One region of the Sphingobium sp. WTD-1 genome, then DNA from elsewhere that is predicted to be linked to it. Evidence: riboswitches for the same ligand, from Rfam matches in the RefSeq annotation. Region 1 holds a riboswitch; each other region holds the start of a gene.
What was found. A riboswitch is a leader RNA that binds a small molecule or an ion and turns the genes downstream of it on or off. The one in region 1 is predicted to bind cobalamin.
Positions count from the first base shown of each region.

Region 2: linked by a shared signal. The riboswitch ahead of N6H05_RS03230 (ferredoxin-like domain-containing protein) and the one ahead of N6H05_RS07245 (TonB-dependent receptor plug domain-containing protein) in region 1 are both predicted to bind cobalamin.
Region 3: linked by a shared signal. The riboswitch ahead of N6H05_RS23990 (TonB-dependent receptor plug domain-containing protein) and the one ahead of N6H05_RS07245 (TonB-dependent receptor plug domain-containing protein) in region 1 are both predicted to bind cobalamin.
Region 4: linked by a shared signal. The riboswitch ahead of cobW (cobalamin biosynthesis protein CobW) and the one ahead of N6H05_RS07245 (TonB-dependent receptor plug domain-containing protein) in region 1 are both predicted to bind cobalamin.

Region 1 covers NZ_CP119127.1:1,453,950-1,457,674, forward strand. The annotation lists gene N6H05_RS07235 (copper resistance system multicopper oxidase) at 1-641, shown strand, start outside; gene N6H05_RS07240 (copper resistance protein B) at 638-1,525, shown strand; cobalamin riboswitch at 1,588-1,845, shown strand; gene N6H05_RS07245 (TonB-dependent receptor plug domain-containing protein) at 2,036-3,725, shown strand, end outside.
Region 2 covers NZ_CP119127.1:627,156-630,880, reverse strand. The annotation lists gene cobI (precorrin-2 C(20)-methyltransferase) at 1-27, opposite strand, end outside; gene N6H05_RS03235 (precorrin-8X methylmutase) at 36-665, opposite strand; gene N6H05_RS03230 (ferredoxin-like domain-containing protein) at 665-1,792, opposite strand; cobalamin riboswitch at 1,998-2,214, opposite strand; gene N6H05_RS03225 (cation:proton antiporter) at 2,402-3,706, shown strand.
Region 3 covers NZ_CP119127.1:4,832,383-4,836,107, forward strand. The annotation lists gene N6H05_RS23990 (TonB-dependent receptor plug domain-containing protein) at 1-1,800, opposite strand, end outside; cobalamin riboswitch at 1,972-2,215, opposite strand; gene N6H05_RS23995 (threonine ammonia-lyase) at 2,355-3,344, shown strand; gene N6H05_RS24000 (energy transducer TonB) at 3,419-3,725, shown strand, end outside.
Region 4 covers NZ_CP119127.1:646,718-650,442, reverse strand. The annotation lists gene cobN (cobaltochelatase subunit CobN) at 1-856, opposite strand, end outside; gene cobW (cobalamin biosynthesis protein CobW) at 856-1,908, opposite strand; cobalamin riboswitch at 2,086-2,327, opposite strand; gene N6H05_RS03335 (Rieske (2Fe-2S) protein) at 2,358-2,735, opposite strand; gene maiA (maleylacetoacetate isomerase) at 2,732-3,376, opposite strand; gene fahA (fumarylacetoacetase) at 3,373-3,725, opposite strand, start outside.

The DNA.
Region 1 (3,725 bases):
GCATGGACATGGGCGGCATGGACATGGGTCACGGTGGCGTGATCGACCTCAGCCAGCCGGCCAATGAAAGCATGTCCGGCCACGCCATGAAGATGCGCGACAAGTCGGTCGCGCCGGGCGTGAAAATGGGGCCGGGCGTCGCCACCCTGTCGCCGATGCCGGCCGATCGCACCGCCGACCGGCCGACGGGGCTGGAGCATGTCGACCATCGCGTGCTGACCTATGCCGATCTGCGGTCGCTGACACCGAACACGGACCTGCGCACGCCGACCCGATCGCTCGACATCCACCTGACCGCGAACATGGAACGATACATGTGGTCGTTCGATGGGGTGAAGCTGTCGGAAGGGGCGGAGCCGATCGCCTTCCGGCATATGGAGCGGGTGCGTGTGACCCTGATCAACGACACGATGATGCCGCATCCCATCCATCTGCACGGCCATTTCTTTGAACTGGTGACCGGCGAGGCGGCGCATAATCCGCGCAAGCATACGGTGAATGTGCTGCCCGGCGGCAAGCTGAGTTTCGACCTTACCGCCGATGCGCTGGGCGACTGGGCGTTCCACTGTCACATGCTGATGCACATGCATGCCGGGATGATGCGGGTCGTGACGGTCCGCCACGGGGAGGACGCTGCATGAAGGCGCTCGCATTCCTTCTGCTCGCCGCCGCCGCGCCGGTGCAGGCCCAGACGATGGTCCCCCAAATGGACCATAGCCAGATTGACCACAGCCAGATGGATCATGGGGCAATGGGCCATGAGATGTCGGCTACCGACGCAGCGATCCCGCAAGGCACGCTGCCGCCAGTGCCGACCGACCATGCCGCCGACGCGCTCTATGACCCGGCCGCCATGGCCCGCGCCCGCGCGGCGATGACCGCGGAAGGGGGCGGCATGACCTATTCGCAATGGATGCTCGATCGGCTGGAATATCGCGCCGGCAAGGGCGCGGACGGCTATGCCTGGGAGGGCGAGGGCTGGATCGGCGGCGACATCAACCGCTTCGCGGTCAAGAGCGAGGGCGAGGGGGCGTTCGGCGGATCGCTCGAACGGGCCGAGGTGCAGGCGCTCTACAGCCGGGCGATCGACCCCTGGTTCAACCTGCAGGCGGGCGTGCGGCAGGATTTCGGCGAAGGGCCGGACCGCAGCTATGCGGTAATCGGCATCGACGGCCTGGCGCCCTACTGGTTCGAAGTCGGGGTCGAAGCCTTCCTGTCGACCAGGGGCGACGCCCATCTGCGGCTGGAGGCGAGCTATGACCAGCGTATCACCCAGCGGCTGATCCTGCAGCCCGCCGCCGAGTTCAATCTGGCGGCGCAGGATGTGCCCGAACTGGGGATCGGCGCCGGCCCGTCCGACATCGAGCTGGGGCTGCGGCTGCGCTACGAGATTGCCCGCGAGTTCGCGCCCTATGTCGGCGTCAATTGGGAGCGCAAGCTGGGCGACACGGCCGACCATGCCCGTGCCGCCGGCGACAAGCCGTCGGCCACCAGGCTGGTGATCGGCCTGCGCGCCTGGTTTTGAGAGGCGCTTGCAGGTCGCCTGATATTCGATTATCGATCCCGCCGATCCCGCGCCGCACGGCATGGGATCATGATCGCGCCGGTGTCCCGAAAGGGGCTTAATAGGGAATGCGGTGCGGATGGCCCTCTCATGCAGGGTGTCGTCCAAATCCGCAGCTGTCCCTGCAACTGTAAGCGGTGAGCGCGATGTACATGTGCGGACGGCAGAATGCCCGATCCGCCAGCCACTGGGCCGGACGCTAAATCCTGCGAGGCCTGGGAAGGCCGTGCATCAAGCGATGACCCGTGAGCCAGGAGACCTGCCGGCGTCTGGTCGCTCTTGCCTTGGTCCAGGGGATGGCCGCGGCACGGTACCTTCCGTCTGAGCGACGAACGAGCGGCTGGGGCCGCTGCGACGACGCGCGTCGGTTGCCCTTGGGCGCCCGGCCGGCGCGTGTGTCGGACGTTCGCGCGCGTGCCGCTCGTGAAGGTTGCCCCCGCCCGTCGAACGCGGCGCCGGATGGGGGAATAAATGAAGTCCATTATCGTTTCGCGGGCCGCACTGGCCTTGTCCTTGTGCCTCGCATCGCCGGCTCTGGCCGATGAAGGGGAGGGCGACAGCATCGTCGTCACCGGCACCAGCCTGGAAGAGACGCTGCCGCAGCAGCTGTCGCGCTATGGCCATGCGATCGAGATCGTCACCGATACGCAGATCCGCGATGCCGCGGCGATCGACACCGCCCGCGCGCTCGAAGCGGTGCCGGGCCTGTTCATCCGGTCGCAGTCCGGGCCGTTCAGCTATGTCGACATCGCGCTGCAGGGATCGCGCGCCAAGGATGTGCTGTGGACGATGGACGGCATCCGCCTCAACAACCGCCTCTATGGCGGCACGTCGCCCAATGACACCATGGCCGCCAGCATGATCGAGCGGATCGAGGTGCTGAAAGGGGGCGAAAGCCTGTTCTACGGCACCCAGGCGGCGGCCGGCGTCATCAATGTCGTCACCCGCGATTTCAGCGACGATCTGGGCGGCCAGGTCAATGCCAGCCTCGACAGTTTTGCCGGCACCAGCCTGGACGCCTATCTGCGCGGCGCGATCGGCCAGCATCGCTTCGTGGTCTGGGGCAATCGCAGCCAGTCGGACGGCTATCGCCCCTATGACGTGATGCAGCCGAGCGCCACCGATCGCGCGCGCGGCTATGATCTCTGGTCGGCGGGCATCAAATATCAATATGATATCGCGCCGGACCTGCGCCTCAACGCGCTCTACCAGCACACCAAGGCCGATCTCGACAATATCAGCGCGACGCGGACCAAGGAGAGCCGCAACGACCGCAACGAGGAAGTGGCCAGCCTGCGCCTCGACTATACCGGCGAGGATGGCGTGCAATTCTTCCTCAAGGGCTATTTCCACGACTGGAAGACCGCCTATGTCCAGATCCGCAATCCCATTCCGGCGGGGCCGCCACAGGTCATCTACCCGGCCGGCACCTTCTGGGGCTATCAGGATTATGGCGGCAGCGCGGTGGTGCAGCTCAACATGCTGCGCGGCATCGACACGCTGATCGGCTATGATTTCCAGAGCTTCAACGGCCGCGACGACGTCCTGCTGATCGCGCCGACCGATGAACAGGTCCATGCCGGCATCTTCCAGTTGCGCACCAATGACGAATTGTCGAGCAAGGGGCGGATCGCGGCGGGCCTGCGCTACAACAAGGCGAAGGGATCGGAAAAGACGATCTGGAACGTCTCGGGTCGCTATGATGTCAGCGACGCGCTGTTCGTGGAGGCCAATGGCGGCACCTCCTTCGTGCTGCCCGACGCCTCGCAGCTTTATGGCAATGATCCCTGTTGCGAGGTCGGCAACCCGAACCTGAAGCCGGAGGAAAGCCTGAACCTCAACGCCGCGCTGGGCGGTGCGCTCGCCGGCGGTGCGATCCGCTGGAAAGCGACCTATTTCAACCGGCGCATCACCGACCTGATCGACACGACCTATGATGATCCGGCCTTTCCCGACGGCACCTATATCAACGTTCGCGACAAGGTGCGGGCCGAAGGCGCCGAGCTGGAGCTGAATGCGGACCTGAGCGGCGGCTGGGGCCTGTCGGCCAGCTACACCTATTCGCGCGTCCGAAATCAGGGCAGTTCGGTGCAGCGGGATCGCAATCCGGAGCAATATGGCCGCGCCGCGATCGTCTATGCGCCGCAGACCGGCCGCTTCG
Region 2 (3,725 bases), 830 kb from region 1:
AAGCCCGACGCCATATATCCGGCCCATGGTGCTACTCATTCCGCGCGGCTCGCAAGCGCGTTGACGGCCGCGACGGTAATCGCGCTGCCGCCCAGCCGGCCCTCGACAATGCCGCACGGCACCGGGGCGCCCTGCCACAGGGCGGCCTTCGATTCTGCGGCGCCGACGAAGCCGACCGGGCAGCCGATGATCGCGGCGGGGCGTGGGCAGTCGGCTGCTTCCAGCATGTCGAGCAGATGGAAGAGGGCGGTTGGGGCGTTGCCGATGGCGACCAGCGCGCCGGCCAGATATGGACGCCACAACTCCAGCGCCGCCGCCGATCGGGTATTGCCGATCGTGCTGGCCATGCCCGGGACGGCGTCGTCGTTGAGCGTGCAGATGACTGGATTGTCGGCCGGCAGGCGCGTCCGCGTAATCCCTTCCGACACCATGCGTGCATCGCACAGGATCGGGGCGCCGGCCGCCAATGCGTTGCGCGCCGCCTGTGCAAAACCGGGCGAGAAGCGGATATGATGCACCAGATCGACCATCCCGGCGGCATGGATCATGCGGACGGCCACCGGTTCCTCATCGGAAGAAAAGCCGGTCAGGTCCGCTTCGGCGCGGATGGTGGCGAAGGACTGGCGATAGATGGCACTGCCGTCCCTTTCATAGTCATGGGGCATCAATGCGCTCCGAAATGGGCCAGGATGTCGGCGATGGAGAGGGCGGTCCGTGCCGGCGCGGCAGCGTCGGTGGTCGGGAAACTAAGGGTGTAGCGGCCATCGTGGCCGGTAAGCAGGACATCGGCCGGGGCTATGCCCGCGCAGCCCTTGGTGCAGCCCGAGACATGGAGCCGGCCAGCAACATGGGGGGCGAGCCGGCATGCGAGCATGCGGGTCTCGACGCTGGCCTGCGGGCATTCGGGACAGCCGGGGCAGGCATCCACATGGCGCAGCGGATCGGTGGGATCGCATGACAGGCCGGGGGGCAAGATGCCCTCTACATCCCCTTCCACCAGAATCATGCGCCATGGCGTCAGGCGAAGTGCGGTCCAGCCCGGCTGGTCGCCCAGTCGTTCCAGCGCTGTTGCGGTGATGCGGCCGAAGGCGACGGCGCAGGCGAGGCCGCCGGCCCATCGTCCGGGCATGGGTGCTGGCGAGGGTGCGGTAGGCATGACTGTGCCAACGGCCCATGCGGGCAAGGGGACTGCGTGGCGGGCCATGCGTCCCGCCGCCGAGCCGCCGCTCTCGACGAACCAGTGTGCCAAGGCGAGCAATGCGTCGATTTCACGATCGCGAGTCAAGGGCATGCCGGCATGCCGGCCGTCGGCGCGCAGGATAAGCCTCCCACCCATGCCCCGTTCGATCCGGAAATCGCCCGGTTCGCCGTGGAGCATGGGTGCCGGGCCCGCATCGATGATGACGCCGACCTTGGCAGGCAGACGCGGCCATTCATGACTGCGAGCGAGCAACGCCCGCCCGAGCCGGTCGCTGTCGTCGCCGGCGCGCCAGCCCGGTGCGATCATCAGGTTCCGGGCTGTTTCAGCTTCCGCATCGGCATCGACCAGGCGCAGGTTGATCAGGTGATCGCGCAGCCGGGGCCAACTGCGTTCATCCAGGCCGCGCAACTGGAGATTGGCGCGGCGGGTGAGATCGATCTGACCGTTGCCATGGGTGCGGGCCAATGCCGCCAGGCTGATCAGTTGGTCACGGGCCAGCCGGCCCAATGGCGGCTTGACGCGCAGCAACAGGCCGTCGCCGGCCATCATCGGCCGCCAGGCATCCGGGCACCAGCCCCTGACAATAGCCATGCCTCTCTCCCGGCCGTCCCGCTGGGGGAACGGCGCTGGCGCGCGACGACGAACATGGCGGGGGCTTGCCGGCAGCACCGGTCGACGCGCAAAGGCGGGCAGGCGCGAGCAGCACCCGTCGACGCGCGAGCGTGCAGCCCCAGCCGCACAGCTTCGTCGCCCAGACGGAGAAGGACCGTGCCATGGCCATTCCCTGGACCAGGACAAGAGCGACAAAGCGCCGGCCGGTCTCCTGGCTTGCGGGTCGTTGCCCGACATGCGCCTTCCCGGACCGGCTTATGGCTGTCCAGTGGCTGCCCCAATGGGCGTGCATGTCGCGCTATCCGCTTACAGTTGCAGGGACAGCCGCGGATTTGGAGCAAAGCCCCGCACCGCATTCCCGATTAGGTTCCTTGCGGAACACCGGCGCTTTCATGTGCACCAGGATTGCTCCCGAAGCACAGGCTGGCCAATAATCGAAAAGCCTGCACAAGCCAAGCACATCGGCCAATCGATCGCAGAGCTGCGAAAAACACTTGTCCCAATTCTGCATCATGCCATTCTTCATATTGAGAATGCGTCTCGGGAGGTGGGATTCCCGAAGAACGGTGCATGGGGTTAAGGAGGGGCATGGATATCGTCCATGTAGGCGCGGCATTGGCGTTACAGCTGGTTGTCATACTTGGTACCTGCCGTTTGGTAGGCTGGCTGGCGGGCACGTACTTTCATCAGCCGCGGGTGATCGGCGACATGATTGCCGGCATCCTGCTTGGCCCGTCCTTCTTCGGTCTCGTGGCGCCTCAGGCCCAGTCCCTGATCTTTCCGGCCGAGACGAAGCCCATCCTCTATATCGCCGCCCAGATCGGGATCGGCCTCTACATGTTCCTGGTGGGTCTCGGCTTTCGCAGGGACCATTTCTATCGCCATGCCGGCAGCGCGGTCGCCGTGTCGCTCTGTGGCATCGTCGCGCCCTTCCTGGTCGCGGTCGCTCTCACGCCCTGGCTGCTGCAGCTTGAGATGTTTGGTCACATGGTGACCGCTTTCGAGGCGACCTTGTTCATGGGGGTCGCGATATCGATCACTGCCTTCCCGGTGCTGGCACGGATCATCAACGAACGTGGCTTGGCCCATACCCCGCTGGCTTCCTTGGCCTTGTCCGCCGGCGCGATTGACGATGCTATCGCCTGGTCAATCTTGGCGATCCTGCTCGCCTGCATCGGTGTGGACAATATGATCGCGGTCAAGGCATTGGGCGGTGGCGGGCTATTTGCCGCAGTCATGCTGCTTCTGGCACCTGGTCTGATGCGCCCCCTGGCCCGCTGGGCCGAGCGGGAGGGGCGGGTTACATTTCCCCTGCTTGCCGTTGTGGTCATGTTGTTTTCCGCCAGTGCCTGGGCAATGGATGCGGCGGGCTTGCATTCGGTCTTCGGTGGCTTCCTTCTGGGTGTTGTCATGCCACGCGGCCTTCTTGCTCGGGGTATCAAGGTCAGGCTGGAGCCGGTCACGACACTATTGCTCGTTCCGCTCTTCTTCACTTTTTCCGGGCTCAACACGCGGTTGACGATGGTAGATACACCCGTCCTTGCGTTTGTCGCATTGACCATCCTGGCAGGATCGATCCTGGCCAAGGGAGGCGGATGCTGGGCGGCTGCCCGTATGACGGGTCAGGATAATCCTACGGCCCTTGCCGTTGGCGCCCTGATGAACGCGCGTGGACTGATGGAATTGCTGGTCATCAATATCGGGTTGCAGCGCGGCATTATCGGACCAGCGCTGTTTGCGATCCTGGCGCTGATGACGATCGTGACAACGATCATGACATCCCCGGCGATCGATATCCTGTCCCGGAAGAAGATGTTGGGCGGGCCGATCGATGGCTTGAATGACAACGATGTCGATCCCCGCTCGGCGACGTCGAATGCCGGTGCCGCCTGACCGCTGAATGCCAAATTTT
Region 3 (3,725 bases), 1.7 Mb from region 1:
GCCATAGCCATAGGCGGTGGCGTAATCCGCATCGAACAGATTGTCGATCCGGCCATAGACTTCCAGATGCGCGCCCACCGGGAAGGACGCGCGCAGACCAGCCAGCGCATAGCCGTCGAGCCGGCGGGTGTTGGCCGTGTCGTCATAGCTGTCGCCGACCATGGTCAGGGTCGCGCCGGTCGACAGGCCGAAGGCCCAGAGATAGTCGGCCGACAGGCTGACCGCATTGGCGGCGCGGCGCGGCAGGCGATTGCCGTCGGTGGCTCCGCCCGACCGGTCGCGCGCATCGACATAGCTGTAGGAGGCCGCCACCGTCAGCGCCTCGACCGGCTTCAGCGTCAGCGTCGCTTCCACGCCCTTGGCGCGGGTCCGGTCCAGATTGCCATAGGTGTAGGTCGCATAGTCATAGTTGATCTGGTTGCGGGTATCGCGCCGGAAGGCGGTCAGCGACAGCACCGCCTTGTCCCCGTCCAGGCTCTGGTCGAAGCCGATATCATAGCTTTTCGAGCGCTCCGGCCGCAGCGCGCTGTTGCCGCTATAAGTGTCGTAGAGCTGATAAAGGGACGGCGCCTTGAACCCCTCGCCATAGGAGAGGCGGATATTGGTCGCGCCGGCGTTCGGCGTGTAATTGGCGTTAGCGCCAAAGGTGGTCGCGCCGCCGAACTGGCTATGATCGTCATGGCGCAAGCCCCCGGTGACGGCGAGGCCGGTGAGCGGCTTCACCACCGCCAGTGCATAGACGCTGTCGATGTTCGCCTTCGCGCTCGCTATGTCGCCAAAGCCGAAATACTCATAGTCCGGCCGCTCATGCTCATAGCCGAAGATCAGCTTGGCCTGATCCACCGGGGCATAGACGCCTTCATATTCGAAGCGCAGATTGGTGCCCGAATAGCCATAGTCCGGGTCGGTGCCGCGCACGAAATAATAGTCGCGATCGTTGCGCAGCCAGGTGACGGCGGCGCGGTTGGTCAGCTTGCCGTCGAGCAGCGCCAGGTTGATCCCGGCATAGCCGACATATTGGTCCAGCTTGCTGACGTCGCTGCTGTCGGCCGGCGCGCCGAAGAAGCTGTCATAGTCGAGATCGGCATGGATATAATAACCGCGCAGGTCGAGGCTCAGAGTGTCGGAAAAGGCGATCTTCAGCTTGGCGTTGGTGGCGATATTCTCATAGCCGTCCTTCTCCACGCCGCCGAAGGACCGGCCGACCGAGGAAATGCCGTCGGTGTTGAAATAGGCGACGCCGACGCCGCCCGACACCGCGCCACGCGTGCCCGACACATCGGCCTTGGCGTTGAGCGTGTCGCTATAGCCATAGTCGGCCGAGGCATTGACCTCGAAACCCTCGCTCGGCGCGCCGGTCATCACATTGACCACGCCGCCGATCGCCTGGCTGCCATAGACCACCGAGTTGGAGCCACGCAGCACTTCGATCCGGCGGATATTGCCGGTCAGCAAATGACCGAAATCATAGCCGTCGCCGATGCCGCTCGGGTCGTTGACCTTGACCCCGTCGATCAGCACCAGCGTCTGGGTCGTCTCCGCGCCGCGCAGCGACACGCCGGTCACGCCGCCGGTGGAGCCGTTGCGGCTGAAGCGGACGCCCGGCGTGGTGGCGAGCAGGTCGACGACATCGACCGCCTGGCGCGTCCTGATCGTGTCGGCATCGATCACCGTGATCGCCTGGCCGACCTCGTCGCGCGGCTGTGCGATGCCCGAAGCGGTGACGACGATATCGTCATCCTGGGCCAGTGCCGGCGTAGCGGCCAGCAATGCGATCAGCGAAATCCCCAACATCTTCATTTTATCGTCCCCCGGCGTCCGTCGATTTGGAACCGGGGCGTCCGCACAAGCGGTCGCTGCATGGGGATCGGGAAGACGCCAGCGCCCCGCCCCACGCACCGATGCGGCCCCGGCCGCCATGGGCGTCGCTCGACGGAAACACCGCGCCATGGCCATCCCCTGGGCCAGGGCAAGAGCGACCAGACGCCGGCAGGTCTCCTGGCTCGCGGGTCAGGGCAGCGATGCGCCAGCCTTCCCGGACTCGTCCGTCCAGTGGCCGGTTCCGGCCCTCCCCTTTTGAAGAGCCTGGGAACCCTGCGCATCGCGCTCACCGCTTACAGTTGCAGGGACAGCCGCGGATTTGGAAGGGCTGCGCCCCCCCCGCACCGCATTCCCGTTTTCAGCCCTTGCGGGCACCGGCGCGATCATGCGCGTCCGGGGCTTTTGACCGCCCCGGCGCGCGGCCCCCATAAGCCAAAGCACAAGCCCTGCCAAGCGGGCCAGGATCGCCCCGGCGGATCGTTGCGCGGCGCCGGCGGGCGGCTATGCAGGGGCCTCTTGCCGGGAGACGCCACATGACCGATTCGCTTGCCATCACTGCCGCCGACGTCGCCGATGCCGCGCGGCTGATCGCGCCGGCGGCGGTCCGCACCCCGCTGATCGAGAATGCCGCACTCAACGATCATTGCGGCCGGCGGGTGCTGGTGAAGTTCGAGGGCGCCCAGCATAGCGGATCGTTCAAGTTCCGCGGCGCCTATAACCGCCTCGCCCGGCTGAACGATGCGGAACGGGCGGCGGGCGTCGTCGCCTGGTCCTCGGGCAATCATGCCCAGGGCGTCGCCTTTGCCGCACGCCTGCTCGGCATACCGGCAACGATCGTGATGCCGGCCGATGCCCCGGCGATCAAGACCGCCAACACGCGTGCGATGGGGGCTGAGGTCGTCCCCTATGACCGCTTCACCCAGAGCCGCGAGGCAATCGCCACCGCCCTTGCCACCGAACGCGGCGCCACCCTCGTCCCCTCCTTCGACGATCCCTTCATCATCGCCGGCCAAGGCACGATCGGCCTCGAAATATTGGAGCAGGCCCAGGCCGCCGGCGCCGACCTCGCACAGATTCTCGTCTGCTGCGGTGGGGGCGGGCTGGTCGCGGGCACGGCCACGGCGGTCAAGGCCGCCCGCCCCGACATCAGCGTCTATGCCGTCGAACCCGCCGGCTTCGACGACACGGCTCGCTCGCTCGCCAGCGGCGTGCGGGAAAGCGTCTCGCCCGACGCACGCAGCATCTGCGATGCGCTGCTGGCGCCCAGCCCCGGCACGCTGACCTTCCCGATCAACCACGCCCTGCTCGCCGGTGGCCTGGTCGTCAGCGACGATCAGGTGCGCGACGCGATGCGCTTCGCCTTCACCACGCTCAAGCTGGTGGTCGAACCAGGCGGCGCAGTGGCCCTCGCCGCCATGCTCGCCGGCCTTGCCCCACCCACCGAAGGCGCCACCGCCCTTGTCATCTCCGGCGCCAATGTCGATCAGACCGCCTATGCAGCGATCATCGGCGGGGGCGCCTGATCCAGACATTGTTTTGTCATCATTTCGCCCTACCGCACCGCCCCTGAAGCAGGAGCCGCGGGGGGATAATAAACATGCTTGGATTGATGTTCGCGGCTGCTCTCGCCAACTCGACTCCGGTCGACACCGGGCGCAGTTGGCTGACGGCTCGTGACTATCCGGCTGATGCCCGAAAGCGGGGCGAGGAAGGCATACTCTGGTTCGTCATCCTTGTTTCGCCGGAAGGTCGGGTCGTGCGTTGCGATATCGTCCAGTCGCAACTGTCATCGGAGCTAAACGACAAGACCTGCTCCCTCGTCACAGCGCGCGCGAAATTCCGACCAGCGACCGACGAAACGGGCGCCCCCGTCTATAGTGAGTGGCAGACCCGTATGGAATGGT
Region 4 (3,725 bases), 810 kb from region 1:
CCTGTTCCAATATGCCCGGCACGCGCGGCTCGGACGAAGAGGAGGCGGCGAAGCTGGTCGCATTGACGATGATGTCGGGCGCGATGTCGGCCAGCAGCCCGCCGAGCCAGTCGCGCACGAACGGCTCGCGCAGCGCGCGGACATGCACGGCGGCGACGTTGAAGCCGCGCGCGCCAAGCGCCGCGACCATCGCATCGACCGCGCTCAGAGTGCCCGCGACCACCAGCGCGCGATAGAAGATCAGCAGCGCCACCGGCCGCCCCTCGACCCAGGTCGCGCGCAGTTCGGCCACGCCGGGCCGGTCATGGCCGGGCAGATAGAGGCCCGCATCGGCGATCGGCAGCGGATGGTCGGGCTCGCCCGCATCCGCGCCGATCAGCCGGGCGGCGCAGCGCAGGAAGGACAGCGCATTGGCGGTGCCGCCCTGGCGCAGATAGTCGCGCAACTGCTCGCGCATCGCCGCCGACACGGTGGAGGCGAGGTCCAGCGCCGCGTCGCCCTCGCGCCCGTCGGCGATCGCGGCGAAGGCGATGCCCCGTTCGCGCGCGACCTGCGCAATCTCGTCCACGCCATAGGGCCAATAGCTTTTGCCGCCGAGCAGGATGACGCAGACGAAGCGCGCCCTGGCGATCACCTTCTCGACATAGAGGTCGACCGAATAGGGGTGCTTGAGCTGCAGTAGATTGGCCAGCCGCACGCTCGGCGCATCATCGGGCAGGCGCGCGGCGGCGGCGGCGAAACAGGCGAGGTCGCTGTCCGCCACGGTCAGGATGACGATGTCGCCGGGCGGCTGGTCGAGGTCGATCGCCTCCTCGCCGTCGCTGATCGTTCCCGGCGTGGCGGACAGAAGATGCATCAGCCGAGCACGGCCTGGATGTCGGCTTCGATCGCGGCGCGGTCCAGCCCCTTCTGGCCGATCACCACCAGCTGGGTGCGGCGCGCTTCCTGCGGCTGCCAGGGGCGGTCGAAGAAATGCTGGATGCGCGGGCCGACCGCCTGCACGACGAGGCGCATCGGCTTGCCGGCGACCGCGACCATGCCCTTGACGCGCAGCACGTCATGCCGGGCGATCAGCGCGGACAGCGCCTGCACCAGCGTGTCGGGATCGGCCACGGCATCGCCGTCGACGACGAAGCTGTCGAAATCATCATGATCATGATCCTCGCCCTCCGCCTCATGGTGGGAGGGGCGGGCGTCGAGATCATCCTCCGCCGCCGCGACGATGCCCAGCAGCGCGCCGATGTCGACCGCGCCATGGGCGGCGCGGACGATCTTCACGCCAGGCCGCGTCTCGGCATCGACCTGCGCCTCGACCGCGGCCAGCGTGTCGGCATCGACCAGGTCGCTCTTGTTCAGCACCACCATGTCGGCACAGGCGAGCTGATCCTCGAACAATTCCTCCAGCGGGCTGTCATGGTCCAGATTGGGGTCGGCGGCTCGCGCGGCGGCCAGCGCCGCCTCGTCCGTGGCAAAACGGCCGGCGGCGACCGCATCGGCATCGATCAGCGCGACGACGCCGTCCACCGTGGCGCGGGTGCGGATGTCGGGCCACTGGAACGCCTTGACCAGCGGCTTGGGCAGGGCCAGCCCCGACGTTTCGATGATGATATGGTCGGGCGGGCTCGGCCGGTCGAGCAGCGCGGTCATGGTCGGCAGGAAATCGTCGGCGACGGTGCAGCAGATGCAGCCATTGGCCAGCTCGACGATATCCTCTTCGGGGCAGGCGGCGTCGTTGCAGCCCTTCACCAGTTCGCCGTCGACGCCGACATCGCCAAATTCGTTGATGATGAGGGCGAGGCGGCGCCCCTTCGCATTTTCCAGCAGATGGCGGATCAGCGTGGTCTTGCCCGCGCCCAGGAAGCCGGTGATGACGGTGGTCGGAATCTTGGCAGATGCAGTGTTGGCCATGACAAATACTCGCGCGCCGGAGCAACCGGGGCGGGAGCAAACCGGGCGCGCACGCACGGCCGGCCCGCATCGCGGACGGGCGCTTGTTCGCCCGCAGATGCGTGACCGCGCGGCTCCAGCCGCCAACCTGTCGCTCAGACGGAACACCGTGCCCCGGCCATCCCCTGGACCAAAGCAAGAGCGACCTAAACGCCGGCAGGTCTCCTGGCTTGCGGGTCATAGCGGGAGGAACGGCCTTCCCAGGCCTCGCAGGATTTAGCGTCCGGCCCAGTGGCTGCTGATCCCGCATCGGGGACAGCTTTGTTCATCACGCTCGCCGCTCACAGTTGCAGGGACAGCTGCGGACTTGGATGCCATGGCATCCGCACCGCCTTCCCATTTTAAGCCCCCGTGGGGGCACCGGCGCGATCATGTCGGGACGATGCGAAGCGCCGTCCCTGGGCCGGTTCCTAGTCGCTTTGGGCAGCGGTGACAATCCAGCCATCGGCGATGGCGAGCGGCCAGGGCGCAATGCGCTGGCCGACGCACGGCCCGCCGACACAGACTCCATCTTCGCGGCGGAAAATGGCGCCGTGCCAGCTACAGCGGATATGGCTGCCATCCGGGGTCAGATAATCATCGAGCTGCTGGGCGAGCGGCAGGCCGGCATGGGGGCATTGGTCGACAAAGCCGGCGACATGATCGCCATCCCGCACGGCAAAGCCATGGAAGCGGCCGGCCCGCATCTGCAGCACGAAATTGCGCGCCTTGCCATCGGCCATCTGGTCGATCGGGCAGAGGCGCACTCCCGCCGGCGTCGCGAACAGGCGCGTGTCCCTGTCGTTCATGCGTTAGCGTCGGGCTGGCGATCGGGGTGCGCGGCGGCAAAGGCGGGGAGCGCGCATGCCGCCGCGTCCACGGCGCACAGCCGCGGAAAGGGCGTCAGGTCGACGCCGAAGCGCCGGGCATTGTAGAGCTGGGGCACGAAATGGCAGTCGGCGAAGCTGGGGCTGTCGCCGAAGGCGAAACGGCCGCCATGGCGCGCAACCAGCGTTTCGAGCGCGGCGAAGCCCTCGCCGATCCAACGCGCGATCCAACCCTGCACCTGATCCTCGCTGGCGCCAAAATCCTGCCGCAGCGCCTGCAATATGCGCAGATTGCCGAGCGGATGGATATCGCAGGCGATGATGCCGGCCATGGCACGGACGATCGCGGCATCGCCGGGATCGGCGGGCAGCAAGGCCGGCTGCGCCCAGCGGGCCTCGATCCATTCGAGGATCGCGCCGCTCTGGGTCAGCACGGTGTCGCCATCGACCAGTGCGGGCACCAGCCCTTGCGGCGCGATCGCCCGATAGTCGGGTGCCCGCTGCGCGCCGCTCCGCAGATCATGGGTGACCTGCGCATAGTCGACGCCCTTCAGGCTGAGGGCGATCCGCACGCGATAGCTCGCGCTCGATCGCCAATAGCCATGAAGGATGAGGTCGCTCATCGCGCCGGCACGATCATCGCGTGGCATTCGCCAAAGCCGATCGACACATGGCCGGGGGCCGACGCGGTGGCGCGCAATGTCACCTCGTCGCCATCCTCCAGGAAGCAGCGCGTCTCGCCCGATGGCAGGCTGATCGGCTCGCGCCCGCCGCTGCTGATCTCCATCAGGCTGCCATAGCCCTCGCGCGTCGGGGCGGAGATGGTGCCGCTGCCGAGCAGATCGCCGGGCATCAGGTTGCAGCCATTGGAGGCATGATGGGTGACGATCTGGCTGACGGTCCAGTACATGTTGCTGGCCGGACCCTGGCTGAGCCGCATCGGCGGCTGGCCCGCGTCGCGCATCGCCTGGG